Regions from separate parts of the Pseudomonas putida genome, predicted to be linked through region 2. Evidence: predicted binding sites of a transcription regulator. Region 2 holds the regulator's gene; each other region holds the start of a gene.
What was found. Region 2 encodes sigma-54, which starts transcription at its own class of promoters, with help from an activator protein. Its sites were predicted from a motif close to ANTGGCATNNANNTTGCTNT; they were not measured.
Positions count from the first base shown of each region.

Region 1: the regulator sigma-54 is predicted to act here: its motif matches at 3,011-3,030, upstream of nirB (nitrite reductase large subunit NirB).
Region 3: the regulator sigma-54 is predicted to act here: its motif matches at 3,016-3,035, upstream of glnA (type I glutamate--ammonia ligase).

Region 1 covers NZ_CP026115.2:4,013,618-4,018,711, forward strand. Annotated here, with positions in the region: gene C2H86_RS18335 (bifunctional nitrate reductase/sulfite reductase flavoprotein subunit alpha) at 1-2,852, shown strand, start outside; gene nirB (nitrite reductase large subunit NirB) at 3,157-5,094, shown strand, end outside.
Region 2 covers NZ_CP026115.2:1,508,914-1,514,007, reverse strand. Annotated here, with positions in the region: gene rapZ (RNase adapter RapZ) at 1-639, opposite strand, end outside; gene ptsN (PTS IIA-like nitrogen regulatory protein PtsN) at 642-1,106, opposite strand; gene hpf (ribosome hibernation-promoting factor, HPF/YfiA family) at 1,119-1,427, opposite strand; gene C2H86_RS06975 (RNA polymerase factor sigma-54) at 1,506-2,999, opposite strand; gene lptB (LPS export ABC transporter ATP-binding protein) at 3,176-3,901, opposite strand; gene lptA (lipopolysaccharide transport periplasmic protein LptA) at 3,902-4,429, opposite strand; gene lptC (LPS export ABC transporter periplasmic protein LptC) at 4,416-4,988, opposite strand; gene C2H86_RS06955 (KdsC family phosphatase) at 4,997-5,094, opposite strand, start outside.
Region 3 covers NZ_CP026115.2:2,210,756-2,215,849, reverse strand. Annotated here, with positions in the region: gene glnL (nitrogen regulation protein NR(II)) at 1-557, opposite strand, end outside; gene C2H86_RS10115 (chorismate mutase) at 823-1,359, opposite strand; gene glnA (type I glutamate--ammonia ligase) at 1,512-2,918, opposite strand; gene thiI (tRNA uracil 4-sulfurtransferase ThiI) at 3,409-4,863, shown strand; gene typA (translational GTPase TypA) at 4,992-5,094, shown strand, end outside.

The DNA.
Region 1 (5,094 bases), 2.5 Mb from region 2:
TCGAGCAGATGAAGGCGGGCGAGGTGAAAGCCTGCTGGGTGATCTGCAGCAATCCGGTGGCCAGCGTCGCCAACCGCCAACAAGTGATCGACGGCCTGCGCCAGGCCGAGCTGGTAATCACCCAGGACGCCTTTCTCGACACCGAGACCAACCGCTACGCCGATATCCTCTTGCCCGCCGCGCTGTGGGCCGAAGGCGAGGGCGTGATGATCAACAGCGAACGCAACCTGACATTGATGCCACCTGCGGTCCAGGCCCCGGGCCAGAGCCTGGCGGACTGGCAGATCATCGCCCGGGTCGCCTGCGCCATGGGCTACGCCGAGGCCTTCGATTACCCCGACGCCGAGGCGGTGTACGACGAGATCCGGCGCTTCTGGAACCCGGCAACCGGCTACGACCTGCGCGGCATCGGTTATGAACAATTGCGCCACGGCCCACGGCAATGGCCCTGCGCGCCGGGTCGCGAAGATGACCGCAGCCCACTGCGTTACCTCAACGACGGCAGCAGCCAGCCCCTGTTGCGCGATGCCGAGGGTAATGCGCCTGCCCTGGCATTCCCCACCACCAGCGGCAAGGCGCGCTTCTTCGCCCGGCCCTGGCTGCCGGCGCCCGAGCTGCCAGACGCCGACTACCCGCTGGTGCTCAACACCGGCCGCGTGCAGCACCATTGGCACACCCTGACCAAGACCGGCAAGGTGCCGGCGCTGAACAAGCTGGAGCCCGGGCCTTTCGTTGAAATCCACCCTGATGACGCTGCCCGCCTGGGCATCGCCGACAAGGATCAGGTCGCCATCCGCTCACGTCGCGGCCAAGCCGTGTTGCCGGCGCGCATCAGCGACCGGGTCATGCCCGGCAACTGCTTTGCGCCGTTCCACTGGAATGACCTGATCGGCGAGCAACTGGCGATCAATGCCGTCACCTGCGATGCAGTCGACCCGCTGTCGCTGCAGCCGGCGTTCAAACATTGCGCTGTGGCCCTGGAGCGGGTTGCTGGCGAGCGCATCGATGCCCTTGAACTGAACACTGCCATCCCGGAGCCTGCCCGCATGCCGACCGCGACCCTGTCCCGCCTGCTTGGCCTGGACACCCTGCCAGCCCCGGTGCTGGCCGATGACGAGCGTCATTACCTGCAGGGCTTCCTGCTCGGCCTCGACCAGGCGTGTGGCGAGGGCGTGCCCAGCCTGCCGGCCAACGCGCCGTTGGCTGCTGCGCGGCGGCTGTTCGTCGATGGTTTGCTGGCGGGGTTGTTTGCGCAGCCAGCCACCACGTCGACCATCGCCGCGCCGCGTCACCAGGTGCTCTGGGCTTCGCAGACGGGCAACGGCGAGGCGCTGGCCGAGCGTTGTGCCGAGCGCTTGCGCGGCGCGGGGCTGGAGGTTCAGCTCAGTTGCATGGAGGCGGTCAGCCCCAGCCAGTTGCAAGGCGCCGCCAGTGTGGTGCTGATCACCAGCACCTTCGGCGACGGTGATGCGCCCGACAGCGCCACGGCATTCTGGCAGGCGCTGCAGAGCGAGCAGGGCGCCTGCTGCGCAGAGTTGCCTTACGCGGTGCTGGCCCTGGGCGACTCCAGCTACGACCAGTTTTGTGGCTTTGGCCGCAAGCTCGACCAGCGCCTGGCCGAGCTGGGCGGGCGCCGTTTGCTGCAGCGGGTCGATTGCGAACCGGATTTCGATGAGGCCTTCGCCAGTTGGCTTGAAGCCCTGCTGCCGGAACTCGGCAGCGCAGGGTCGCCAGCACCGGTCTGTGAACCGGCGCCAGTCGTGAGCTACGGCAAGCAGCAACCGTTTTCGGCCCCGCTGCTGGAAAATCACCTGCTCAACGGCCCGGGTGCGAGCAAGGAGACGCGCCAGCTGGTGTTCGACCTGTCCGGCAGCGGCTTCAGCTATGCCGCCGGTGATGCCTTGGGCGTATGGCCGCGCAACTGCCCTGCACTGGTCGAGGAACTGCTGGCGCTGATGCACCTCGATGGCCAGGCGTTGGTGGAGTTGAAGGGGCAGCCGGTGATGCCACTGGCCGAGGCCCTGGAAAACCATCTGGAAATCGCCAAGGTCACCCCGCAGCAACTGCAGGTATTCAGCCCACAAGCCGCCGACCTGCAGCGCCTGCTGCAACCCGAGTGCAAGGCCGAACTGCAGGACTGGCTGTGGGGCCGGCAGTTGGTCGACGTGCTGCGGGCGTTCCCTCAGCAATTGCCGCTGGCCACCTGGCTCGAACTGCTCAAGCCGCTGCAGCCGCGCCTGTATTCGATCAGCTCAAGCCCATTGGCGCATCCGGACCAGGTACACCTGACCGTTTCCACGGTGCGCTATGGCGAGCGCAAGGGCGTGTGCTCCACCTTCCTCGCCGATCGGGCGCAGTCACTGAAGGTGGCGATCTTCCCGCAGGTATCGAAGCACTTCCGTCTGCCCGAGGATAACGACGTGCCGGTGATCATGGTCGGGCCCGGCACTGGCATCGCGCCGTTCCGTGCCTTCCTCGAAGAACGCGAGGCGCAGGGTGCCAAAGGGGGTAACTGGCTGTTCTTCGGCGAACAGTATGCGGCCACGGATTTCTACTATCAGGAACAGCTTCAGGCCTGGCAGGCGAGCGGGCATCTGCGCCTGGACACGGCGTTCTCGCGGGACCAGGCCGAGAAGGTCTATGTACAGCAGCGCATGCTCGAACAGGGCGCGCAGCTGTGGCAGTGGCTGGAGGCGGGGGCGTACTTCTATGTGTGTGGTGATGCGCAGCGCATGGCCAAGGATGTGGATGCGGCGTTGCGTGAGGTCATCGCCGTGCACGGGGGCGTGGATGCCGATACCTATGTCGAAGCGTTGAGCAAGGCCAAGCGGTACCGGCGTGATGTGTATTGAAGCGCCCCAGGATGGTGAGCGCTGCACTTGGAAAGTGCATCGGCTCTACCGGCCTCTTCGCGGGGCAAGCCCGCTCCCACAGGTTTGATATGTCGCAAATGTACTGAAAACCCTGTGGGAGCGGGCTTGCCCGCGAAGAGGCCAGTACAGGCAAACCAATTGGCACAGTCCCTGCTTTATCCCCTGATACAACAAAGCCCATTGATCAACGGCGATCAACCCGGGCCACCCACCGTGATGAACACAGGCAAAGGCGCCTGGAGCTTCGGCTCCAGGCGCTTTTTTTTTGATCGAGGATCGGCTTATGAAGGCAACAGCGAGCGGGCAACGGGAGCGACTGGTCATCGTCGGCAATGGCATGGTCGGCCACCACTGCGTGGAGCAACTGGTCGAACGCGGCGCCCTCGAGCGCTTCGAGCTGCACGTGTTCGGTGAAGAGCGCCAGCGGGCCTACGACCGCGTGCACCTGTCGGAGTATTTTGCCGGCAGCTGTGCCGAGACCCTGGCCCTGTGTGGGCAGGACTACTACGGCAACAGCGGCGTGCACCTGCACCTGGGCGAAGCGGTGCTGGAAATCGACCGCGAGCGCTGCGAGGTGGTGACTGCCGAGGGCCGTTACGGCTATGACCAGTTGGTCCTGGCCACCGGTTCCTACCCGTTCGTGCCACCGATCGAAGGCTCCAGCGGCAACGCCCGCCTGGTCTACCGCACCCTCGACGACCTCGATGCCATTCGCGCCGCCGCCGGCCAGGCGCGCCGTGGCGTGGTGGTCGGTGGCGGCCTGCTCGGTCTGGAAGCCGCCAACGCGCTGAAGTCCCTCGGCCTGGAAGCACACGTGGTGGAGTTTGCCCCACGGCTGATGCCGGTGCAGCTGGACGGCGAGGGCGGCGCCGCGCTCAAGGCGCAGATCGAAGCGCTGGGCGTTGGCGTGCACCTGTCGCGTGCCACCCAGTCGATCAGCGCCGGTGTTGCCTACCGCTACCGCATGAATTTCGACGGCGGCGAGCACCTGGAAACCGACCTGATCGTGTTTTCTGCCGGCATCCGCCCACAGGATACCCTGGGCCGAGCCTGCGGCCTGGAGATCGCTGCGCGTGGTGGCGTGGTGATCGACAACCACTGCCGCAGCAGCGACCCGCGCATCTTCGCCATCGGCGAATGTGCCTCGTGGAACGGCAGCGTGTTCGGCCTGGTCGCTCCGGGCTACAGCATGGCGCGCAACCTGGCTGCGCTGCTGACGGGCGAAGCCGCCAGCGCCTTCACCGGTGCCGACATGTCGACCAAGCTCAAGCTGCTGGGCGTGGATGTCGGCTCCATTGGCGATGCCCACGGGGCCACGCCGGGTTCGCGCAGCTACCGCTTCATCGACGAGGCCAACAGTGCCTACCGCCGACTGGTGGTGGATGCCAGTGGCAAGCACGTGCTCGGCGCGGTGCTGGTGGGCGACAACAGCTACTACGACACCCTGCTGCAGTACGCCCAGAACGGCATTGCCTTGCCGGCCGACCCGGCAGCGCTGATCCTGCCGCAGAGTGGCGGAGCGCCGGCCTTGGGCGCCGATGCATTGCCCGACAGCGCGACCATCTGCTCGTGCCACAACGTCAGCAAGGGCGCAGTGTGCGCGGCCATCGACAGTGGCTGCGGCGACCTCGCCGCAGTCAAGGGCTGCACCAAGGCCGCCACCGGCTGTGGCGGTTGCGCGGCGCTGCTCAAGCAGGTGTTCGAGCACGAACTCACCGCTCGCGGCGTGACCGTCGACAAGAGCCTGTGCGAACACTTCGCCTACACCCGTCAGGAGCTCTACGGGCTGGTGCGAGTGGAGGGCATCCGCACCTTCAACGAACTGCTCGAACGCCACGGCAAGGGCCATGTCGGCTGCGACATCTGCAAGCCGGCGGTGGGCTCGATCCTCGCCTCGTGCTGGAACCAGCCGATCATGGACCCGGCGCTGGTTCCGCTGCAGGACACCAACGACACCTTCATGGCCAACATGCAGAAGAACGGTACCTACTCGGTGGTGCCGCGTATCCCGGGTGGCGAGATCACCCCTGACAAGCTGATCGTGATCGGCCAGGTGGCGAAAAAGTATGACCTCTACACCAAGATCACCGGCGGCCAGCGCATCGACCTGTTCGGCGCCCAGTTGCACGAGCTGCCGCTGATCTGGGGCGAGCTGATCGAGGCCGGCTTCGAGACCGGCCACGCCTATGGCAAGTCGACCCGCACGGTGAAATCGTGCGTG
Region 2 (5,094 bases):
GTAGTCGATGACTGGCTGCTCCAGGCCGGAGTGTTCGCGCAGCTCCGGCTTCCAGTACGGGTTGGGCAGGCAGCGTACGTCGAAAACCAGGTCGGCATCGACCGGCATCCCGCGCTTGAAGCCGAACGACTCGACCAGGAAGGCGGTGCCGGGCTCGGGCTGATTGAGCAATCGCAGCTTGATCGAATCGCGCAGCTGGTAGAGGTTGAGGCTGGTGGTATCGATCTTCAGGTCGGCAAGGTCGGCAATCGGCCCCAACAGTTCGCTTTCAACCCGGATCGCTTCGGCCAGCGAGCGGTCGGCATTGGTCAGCGGGTGGCGGCGGCGGGTTTCCGAGAAGCGCTTGAGCAGCGTGTCCTCGTCGGCATCAAGATAAAGCACATCACACTGGATGTGGCGTGCACGGGCTTCCTCTAGCAGTTCGGGGAAGCGTGACAGATGGCTCGGCAAGTTGCGAGCATCAATACTGACCGCTACCCGTGGCTGCAAAAGCTCGGTGTTCATCAGCGCGTTCTCTGCCAGCTGTGGCAGCAGCCCGGCCGGCAGATTGTCAATGACGTAGAAACCGTTGTCTTCCAGTACATCGAGGGCGGTGCTCTTGCCGGAGCCGGACCGGCCGCTGACGATGATCAGGCGCATATTCAGTGCTCGTTCTGTGCGTCCAGGACAACCTGGTACAGGGCCTCGCTGCTACCGGCGGCACGCAAGCGATCGCGGACCTCCTTGCGATCGAGCATGCTGGCGATCTGGCGCAGCAGTTCAAGATGGGCATCGGTGGCCGCCTCTGGCACCAGCAGGACGAACAGCAGATCCACCGGGGCGCCATCGATGGCGTCGTAGTCGATCGGCGCGTCCAGATGCAACAGTGCACTTACCGGGGCAGAGCAGCCTTCAAGTCGGCAGTGGGGAATGGCAATGCCATTGCCAAAGCCGGTCGAGCCCAGTTTTTCGCGAGCGATGAGCTTTTCGAAGACGTCTTGCATCGCAAGCTCGGGTACTTGCTCGGCAATCAGGTTGGCGACCTTTTCCAGGGCGCGCTTCTTGCTGCCGCCCGGCACGTTCACCAGGGAACGGCCGGGGGTCAGGATGGTTTCAAGTCGGATCATGGATGAGAGGGATCAGCGGGCGGCTGCACCTTGCAGCAAGCTTTGCTGTTTTTCCTTGTGTTTTTTCAGTTGGCGGTCGAGCTTGTCGGCCAAGGCGTCGATCGCTGCATACATGTCTTCGTGTTCCGCGTTGGCAACCACTTCACCGCCGGGAATCTGCAGGGTCGCCTCGACCTTCTGCTGCAGCTTCTCGACTTTCATGATGACCTGCACGTTGGTGATCTTGTCGAAGTGACTCTCCACGCGAGCGAGCTTTTCAAGCACATAATCGCGCAGTGGCTGGGTGACTTCTACATGCTGTCCACTGATATTGACTTGCATACAGCTTCTCCTTTGTTGCCCGTGCATAAAGAGGCAGGTCTTGCACCTGCCCCACAAACGCTGTGGCACATCCGGGGGCTACATCAGTCGCTTGCGCTCGCTCGACGGTGCGATGCCGAGGGACTCGCGGTACTTGGCGACGGTGCGACGGGCTACCTGGATGCCTTGTGCCTCCAGTAAACCAGCGATCTTGCTGTCACTCAATGGCTTTTTCTGATTTTCCGCGGCAACCAGTTTCTTGATGATCGCGCGGATCGCCGTAGACGAGCATTCTCCGCCTTCGGCAGTGCTGACGTGGCTGGAGAAAAAGTATTTCAGTTCGTAGATGCCACGCGGGGTGTGCATGTATTTCTGCGTAGTCACCCGCGAAATGGTCGACTCATGCATGCCCACCGCTTCGGCGATGTCATGCAGGACCAGCGGCTTCATCGCTTCGTCGCCGTGGTCGAGGAAGCCGCGCTGATGCTCGACGATCTGCGTGGCGACCTTCATCAGCGTTTCGTTGCGGCTTTGCAGGCTCTTGATGAACCAGCGTGCCTCTTGCAACTGGTTGCGCATGAAGGTGTTGTCGGCGCTGGTATCGGCGCGGCGAACGAAGCCGGCATACTGCGGGTTGACCCGCAGGCGCGGGATCGCCTCCTGGTTAAGCTCGACCAGCCAGCGGTCGCTGTCCTTGCGCACGATCACGTCGGGCACCACGTATTCCGGTTCGCTCGACTCGATCTGCGAACCTGGCCGCGGGTTGAGACTCTGGACCAGCTCGATCACCTGGCGCAGTTCGTCTTCCTTGAGCTTCATGCGGCGCATCAGCTGGCTGTAGTCGCGGCTGCCGAGCAGGTCGATGAAGTCGGTGACCAGGCGCTTGGCTTCGCTCATCCAGAGCGTGCTGGCAGGCAGTTGACGCAATTGCAGCAGCAGGCACTCGCCCAGGGAGCGGGCGCCGACACCGGCCGGCTCGAACTGCTGGATGCGGTGCAGCACCGCTTCTACCTCGTCGAGTTCGATGTCCAGCTCCGGGTCGAAGCCTTCGCAGATTTCTTCGAGGGAATCTTCCAGGTAGCCCTGGCCGTTGATGCTGTCGATCAGGGTGATGGCGATCAGGCGGTCGGTATCGGACATCGGGGCCAGGTTCAGCTGCCACAGCAGGTGGCTCTGCAGGCTTTCGCCGGCCGACGTGCGGGTGGTGAAGTCCCACTCGTCGTCATCGTTGCTCGGCAGGCTGCTGGCGCTGGTCTGGTAAATATCTTCCCAGGCGGTGTCGACTGGAAGCTCGTTGGGTATTCGCTCGCTCCACTCACCGTCTTCCAGGGTTTCGGCACTGGTGGTGCTTTCCTGGAAGCTGTTTTCCTGGACTTCGGCGACCGGCTTGTTTTCGGCGTTGTCCGCCATCGGGTCGCTGTTGTCGAAGTCGTCGCCGTCTTCCTGACGTTCGAGCATCGGATTGGACTCCAGCGCTTCCTGGATTTCCTGCTGGAGGTCCAGGGTGGAGAGCTGAAGTAGGCGGATGGCCTGTTGCAACTGCGGGGTCATCGTCAGTTGCTGGCCCATTTTTAGGACGAGCGATGGTTTCATGGCTGGGGCTTAATACCTTGTTCGCCGGCGCGCATGCGCCATCCACTACACGAGGGCGCCGGAGCGCCAAATTCAAGCAAGTTTTATGCCTCAAATTGTAGCGTTTGCCTAGAGCACTGTAACAACTTAAGCCCCGACAGGGCGTTAATGCCAGTGCTCCAGGCAGGTCCTGGGGATCAGAGTCGGAACTCGTGGCCCAGGTAGACCTCCTTGACCAGGTCGTTGGCCAGGATGGTCTCGGCGTCGCCTTCGGCGATCAGTCGACCGTCGTTGACGATGTAGGCGGTCTCGCAGATGTCCAGGGTTTCACGGACGTTGTGGTCGGTGATCAGTACACCGATACCCTTGGCCTTGAGGTGGTGGATGATCTGCTTGATGTCGCCCACGGAGATCGGGTCGACACCGGCAAACGGTTCGTCCAGCAGGATGAACTTCGGTGCGGTGGCCAGGGCGCGGGCAATTTCGACGCGGCGGCGTTCACCACCGGAAAGGCTCATGCCGAGGTTGTCGCGGATGTGGCTGATGTGGAATTCCTGCAGCAGGCTTTCCAGTTCCTTGCGCCGCCCTTCACGGTCGATGTCCTTGCGGGTTTCGAGAATGGCCATGATGTTGTCGGCCACCGACAGCTTGCGGAAGATCGAGGCTTCCTGCGGCAGGTAGCCGATACCGGCGCGGGCACGGCCGTGCATGGGCTGGTGACTGACATCGAGGTTGTCGATCAGTACGCGCCCCTGGTCGGCCTGGACCAGCCCCACGATCATGTAGAAGCAGGTGGTCTTGCCGGCGCCGTTGGGGCCGAGCAAGCCGACGATCTGCCCGCTGTCGATCGACAGGCTGACGTCACGCACGACTTGCCGCCCCTTGTAGCTCTTGGCCAGGTGCTGGGCTTTGAGGGTTGCCATTTACTCGGCCTTCTTCTTCGGCTGGATCACCATGTCGATGCGCTGACGTGGCTGTGTCACGTTGCCACCACGTCCGGCGGTCGCAACCTGGGTCTTGGTGTTGTAGACGATCTTCTCGCCTTCGGTGGTGTTGCCTTCGTTCTCGACCTTGGCGCGGTCGGTGAGGATCACCGTGTCTTTCTGCGCCTGGTACTGGATGGTCACCGCCCAGCCTTTCATCTTGTCGGGCTTGGCCGCAGTCTGCTGCTGCTCGAAGTACGCCAGGTTGCCCACCGAGGTCACCACGTCGATGTCGCCATTGGCGGCACGGGTCATGGTCACGGTGTTGCCTTTGATCATCATCGAGCCCTGGGTGATGATCACGTCGCCGGTGTAGGTGGCCACACCCTGCTTATCGTCCAGGTGCGCGTTGTCGGCCTGGATACGAATAGGCTGGTCACGGTCGTTCGGCAGGGCGAAGGCGCTCGCGCTTCCCAGTGCTGCTGCGCTCAGGCTGAGCAAAAGGGGGAGGGTTTTAACGAGCCTCATACTGTCCTCTTACGTTAGAGAGCAAGTCGATCTTGCTTTCTTTCAAATACGCTTTCATTCCCTTGCCTGTGGTTGTGCCACCGGCGCCGTCGATTCTAACGGCTTGCTCGGTCTGCGCATATTGCTTCTGCGGGAATACGGTCATGCGCGAGCTGGTAATGATGGTATCGCGCTGTTTTTCGTCGGTGCGGGCAATCCGCACCTGGTCGATCAGTTCGACTTCGCTACCGTCAGGGTTGACCTCGGCGCGCACGGCCTGCACGTGCCACGGGTACTGAGTGCCGCGGTACATGTGCAGGTCGGGTGTGGTCACCAGTGTGACTTCGCTGGCCTTGAGGTGTTCGACCTTGTCGGCTGTCATTTCGTATTGCAGCTTGCCGTCGGGCAGGAACTGCACGCTGTGCGCGTTAATCGCATAGTAGTCGATGGCGCTTTCGTCGACCTGGACCACTGGCTTGTCGAGGAAGCTTTCAGGGCTGACATTCCAGTAGCCGACTGCCGCCAGCACCGCGGCGATTACCGCGAGCAGTGCAATGTTGCGGGCTTTCTTGCTGAACATGGGCAACCTTAAAGGTAGTTGGCGTTGGCAGCGTCCAGGGTGCCCTGGGCCTGCATGATCAGTTCGCAGAACTCGCGTGCAGCACCTTCGCCGCCGCGTGCCTGGG
Region 3 (5,094 bases), 700 kb from region 2:
TCGACCAGGTTGCGCAGGCGGTCGGCCTCTTCGATGATCACGTTGGTGTAGTCGCGCAGCCCCTCTTCGGGCAATTCGCGAGCCAGCAGCTGCGCGGCACCACGAATACCGCCAAGCGGGTTCTTGATCTCGTGGGCCAGGCCGCGCACCAGCATCTTGGTGGTTTCCTGCTTGCTCAGCTGGGCTTCTTCCTTGGTGATGCGCAGCAAGCGATCACGCGGGTGCACTTCCAACAGCAGCAAGGTATTGCCCTGATGCAGGATCGGAGTCACGGCATAGTCGACGGTGATGGCCTGCCCGGTCAGCGAGGTCAGTTGCGCTTCACGCTTGGTGAACGGGTGCGCCTGTTCCACGGCCTGGCGCAGCGAGTTGAGCGCCTCGGTCGATTCAGTGAACAGCTCACTGATGAACTGCCCATGACTGCGCTGGCCGCTGACGGCCAGGAGCATTTCCGCAGCCGGGTTCATGTACTCCAGGCGCAGTTCGCTGTTGAGCAGGAGCGTGGCGGTGGTCAGGTTGTCCAGAAGCAGACGGTGCTGTGCATCGCTGATGGTCATAAGGCGTCGTTGACCTCTTTTGGCGCTTGTCAGGCAGGGCACGGCCATGGCCGGGCAGTCGGTGGATCCGCGGATGCCAGTCTCTGCACAGGAAAATGCAAGAAACAAACCAAGGCTCCGAAAAGAAGCGGAATCGCCTGATAAAGACCTGGAATTGCGCTTATTCGGACCAGATTGCCCTGGTTTATCGTTTCAAGTGACCCGTTTTGGGCTGCAAATCGAAGCGTTCGGTGCGCTTATGCACCAATATAGAGCATTGCTGAGGTCAGCGTTTTACACACAAATGTGCGGTTGCGCGGACCAGGGCCATGTGCCGCAGCGGGTCGCTGGCATGACCGGCCAGGGCGTCGGTCAACTGGCGAGAGCAGTCGTCAAGCGGCTTGCGGTCCAGGTTGCCCAGTTCGAACAGCAATGTTGCCTGGAGCATGTCCAGGCGCGGGCGCAGTTCATCTGCGAGGTTCCGAGCTTGCTGAGGGGGCCGCTTCCCCAGTGCAGTCCAGCGGTCGATCAAGCCGTACTGGACGATTTTGTTGGCTTCGATCTGGTCGGCAAAAAAGGCCGCTGCCCGTTCGGGAGTCAGGTCGTAATCATGCGCTGCAGCTTGAACCTGCTGCAGAACCTCTTGTTCTCGCAGGGGGGCCTCGACTGGCACGCCATTGTCCCATTTGTGCACGGCTACGGCGTAGGCCAGGTCCAGGCGCTGGCCTATTGCCGCGAGCAAAGGCTTGAGTTCAGGTTGTGAGGGGGAGCTGCAGCCGAAAAGAGGTAAGACGAAGCACAGCACGAAGGGCAGGGGGCGCATGGCAATCTCCTTATTGTCGGAGATTTGATTGTGCGCAGTCAGGTAAGTCTTGCTTGTAGGGAGTATCTGAAAGCGATGAGCGTAAAACAAAAAACGGCCTTCAGAAGAAGGCCGTTTTCGGTGATTCTGATTGGCGCCAGGCGCCAATCGGATCAGCAGCTGTAGTACAGCTCATATTCCAGCGGGTGCACGAAGGTGCGGACCTTGATTTCCTCTTCGCTCTTCAGCTCGATGAAGGCATCGATGAAGTCGTCGGAGAACACGCCGCCCTTGGTCAGGAACGCACGGCCTTTATCCAGCTCTTCCAGAGCCTCTTTCAGGCTGCCGCAAACTTGCGGGATGTCCTTGGCTTCTTCAGGCGGCAGGTCGTACAGGTTCTTGTCGGCAGCATCGCCTGGGTGGATCTTGTTCTGGATGCCGTCCAGGCCGGCCATCAGCAGGGCCGCGAACGCCAGGTACGGGTTGGCCGATGGGTCCGGGAAGCGTGCTTCGATACGGCGGGCTTTCGGGCTGCCGACGTAAGGAATACGGATCGAGGCGGAACGGTTGCGAGCCGAGTAAGCCAGCATTACCGGGGCTTCGAAGCCTGGGACCAGACGCTTGTACGAGTTGGTCGACGGGTTGGTGAAGCCGTTCAGGGCCTTACCGTGCTTGATGATACCGCCGATGAAGTACAGGGCGGTGTCGGACAGGCCGGCATAGCCTTCACCGGAGAAGGTGTTCTTGCCGTCTTTCCAGATCGACATGTGCACGTGCATGCCCGAACCGTTGTCGCCGTACAGTGGCTTCGGCATGAAGGTAGCGGTGCGGCCGTAAGCGTCGGCAACGTTGTGCACGACGTATTTCAGGGCCTGTACTTCGTCAGCTTTCTTCACCAGGGTGTTGAACTTGACGCCGATTTCGTTCTGGCCGGCAGTCGCCACTTCGTGGTGGTGAACTTCAACGGTCTGGCCCATTTCTTCCAGAGCGTTGCACATGGCGGTACGGATTTCGTGGTCGTGGTCGAACGGCGGAACCGGGAAGTAGCCGCCTTTCACGCCTGGACGGTGGCCTTTGTTGCCGCCTTCCACGTCAGCATCAGACATCCACGAGCCTTGCTCGGAGAAGATCTTGAACATCGAACCGGAGATGTCGGACTTGAACTTCACTTCGTCGAAGATGAAGAATTCTGGCTCTGGGCCAGCGAAGACGGTGTCACCGATGCCGGTGCTCTTCAGGTACTCTTCGGCGCGCTTGGCGATCGCACGTGGGTCGCGATCGTAGCCCTGCATGCTCGATGGGTCGACGATGTCGCAGGTGATGATCAGGGTTGGTTCTTCGGTGAACGGGTCCAGAACGGCGGTCTCGTCGACCGGCATCAGGATCATGTCGGAAGCTTCGATGCCTTTCCAGCCAGCGATGGAGGAGCCGTCGAACATCTTGCCGACTTCGAAGAAGTCTTCGTCCAGGCCATCACGCGCCGGCATGGTCACGTGATGCTGTACGCCCTTGGTGTCCGTGAAACGCAGATCAATCCACTTGACGTCATGATCTTTGATGAGTTGAACCGACTTCGACATGTTGTCCTCCGGAGGGTCTAGAGCGCGGTGGGCCGCTGCTCTGGAAAAAGGGTGTTGCCGGGCGCGGATAGTCGGCCAAGCTTACCTGCCTCACAAGGGAGCAAATTGCATGCCAGTGCCCGAAAATGGCGAGGGCGAGATAAAAAGGGGCGTTTGCGGGCATTTGCTGGGGTGGCTGCGGACAAAAGTGCACCATTAGGAGGCGGGAATTCAGGGTGACGCACCAAATGAGTGCGCAGCTCGAATGCTGTGCTTTCTTTGAGGGCCCTTTCGCGGGTAAACCCGCTCCCACAGGGACCGCACAGCGCTGGAAACTTGTGTGGTCCCTGTGGGAGCGGGTTTACCCGCGAAAGGGCCGGAACAGGCGGCTCAAAAAACCGTCCCTGCATTTATCTGAAAGCTTCTGATCAAAAGTTGGTCAAATCCTGAGCAATTTCCGCTATAATTCGCGCCCCTCATTTTCGGCAGGCCCTGCGCGCGCTGTTAACCAATGAAACTTATCGTCAAAGTCTTCCCAGAAATCACCATCAAGAGCCGGCCGGTGCGCAAGCGCTTCATCCGCCAGCTCGGCAAGAACATCCGTAACGTGCTCAAGGATCTCGATCCTGAGCTCGCGGTCGATGGTGTCTGGGACAATCTCGAGGTGGTCACCCGCGTCGAGGACGAGAAGGTCCAGCGCGAGATGATCGAGCGCCTCACCTGCACCCCGGGTATTACCCACTTCCTGCAGGTCGAGGAATACCCGCTGGGCGACTTCGACGACATCGTCGCCAAGTGCAAGCACCACTTCGGCCACCTGCTGGCCGGCAAGCGCTTCTCGGTGCGCTGCAAGCGCGGCGGGCATCACGACTTCACCTCGATGGACGTCGACCGCTACGTCGGCAGCCAGCTGCGCCAGCAGTGCGGCGCCGCCGGCATCGACCTGAAGACGCCTGAAGTCGTGGTGCGCATGGAGATCCGCGACCAGCGCCTGTATGTGATCCACAACCAGCACAACGGCATCGGCGGCTACCCGCTGGGTGCCCTGGAGCAGACCCTGGTGCTGATGTCCGGTGGTTTCGACTCCACCGTGGCGGCCTACCAGATGATGCGCCGCGGCCTGATGACCCACTTCTGCTTCTTCAACCTTGGTGGCCGTGCCCACGAGCTGGGCGTGATGGAAGTGGCCCACTACCTGTGGAAAAAGTACGGCAGCAGCCAGCGCGTGCTGTTCATCAGCGTGCCGTTCGAAGAAGTGGTCGGCGAGATCCTCAACAAGGTCGATAACAGCTACATGGGCGTGACCCTCAAGCGCATGATGCTGCGCGGTGCCGCACACATGGCTGACCGCCTGCAGATCGACGCGCTGGTTACCGGCGAGGCGATCTCCCAGGTCTCCAGCCAGACCCTGCCGAACCTGTCGATCATCGACTCGGCCACCGACAAGCTGGTACTGCGCCCGTTGCTGGCCAGCCACAAGCAGGACATCATCGACCAGGCTACCGAGATCGGCACCGCCGACTTCGCCAAGCACATGCCGGAATACTGCGGCGTGATCTCGGTGAACCCGACCACCCATGCCAAGCGTCACCGCATGGAGCACGAAGAAAAGCAGTTCGACATGGCCGTGCTGGAGCGCGCCCTGGAGCGTGCCAAGTTCATCTCCATCGACCATGTGATCGACGAGCTGGGCAAGGACATCGAAGTCGAGGAAGTGGCCGAGGCGCTGCCAGGCCAGATCGTCATCGACATTCGTCACCCCGATGCCCAGGAAGACGAACCACTGGCGCTGGAAGGTATCGAAGTCCAGGCCATGCCGTTCTATGCGATCAACAGCAAGTTCAAGCATCTGGACCCTACGCGCCAGTACTTGCTGTATTGCGACAAAGGTGTGATGAGCCGTTTGCACGCACACCACCTGCTCAGTGAGGGACATGCCAATGTGCGTGTTTATCGTCCGACATAAGACGCCAGGGCTGTATGGCGGCAGCATCCGCCATCGCCCTCCCGACCATCGGGCCCGCTGAGCCTAAAAGCGTACATATTCGCCGCCTACACTAGGTGGCAACCGAATCCTCTGATCGAGATACAGTTGTGATCGAAAATCTGCGTAACATCGCCATCATCGCCCACGTTGACCATGGTAAAACCACCCTGGTCGACAAACTCCTGCGTCAGTCCGGCACTCTGGAGCGTA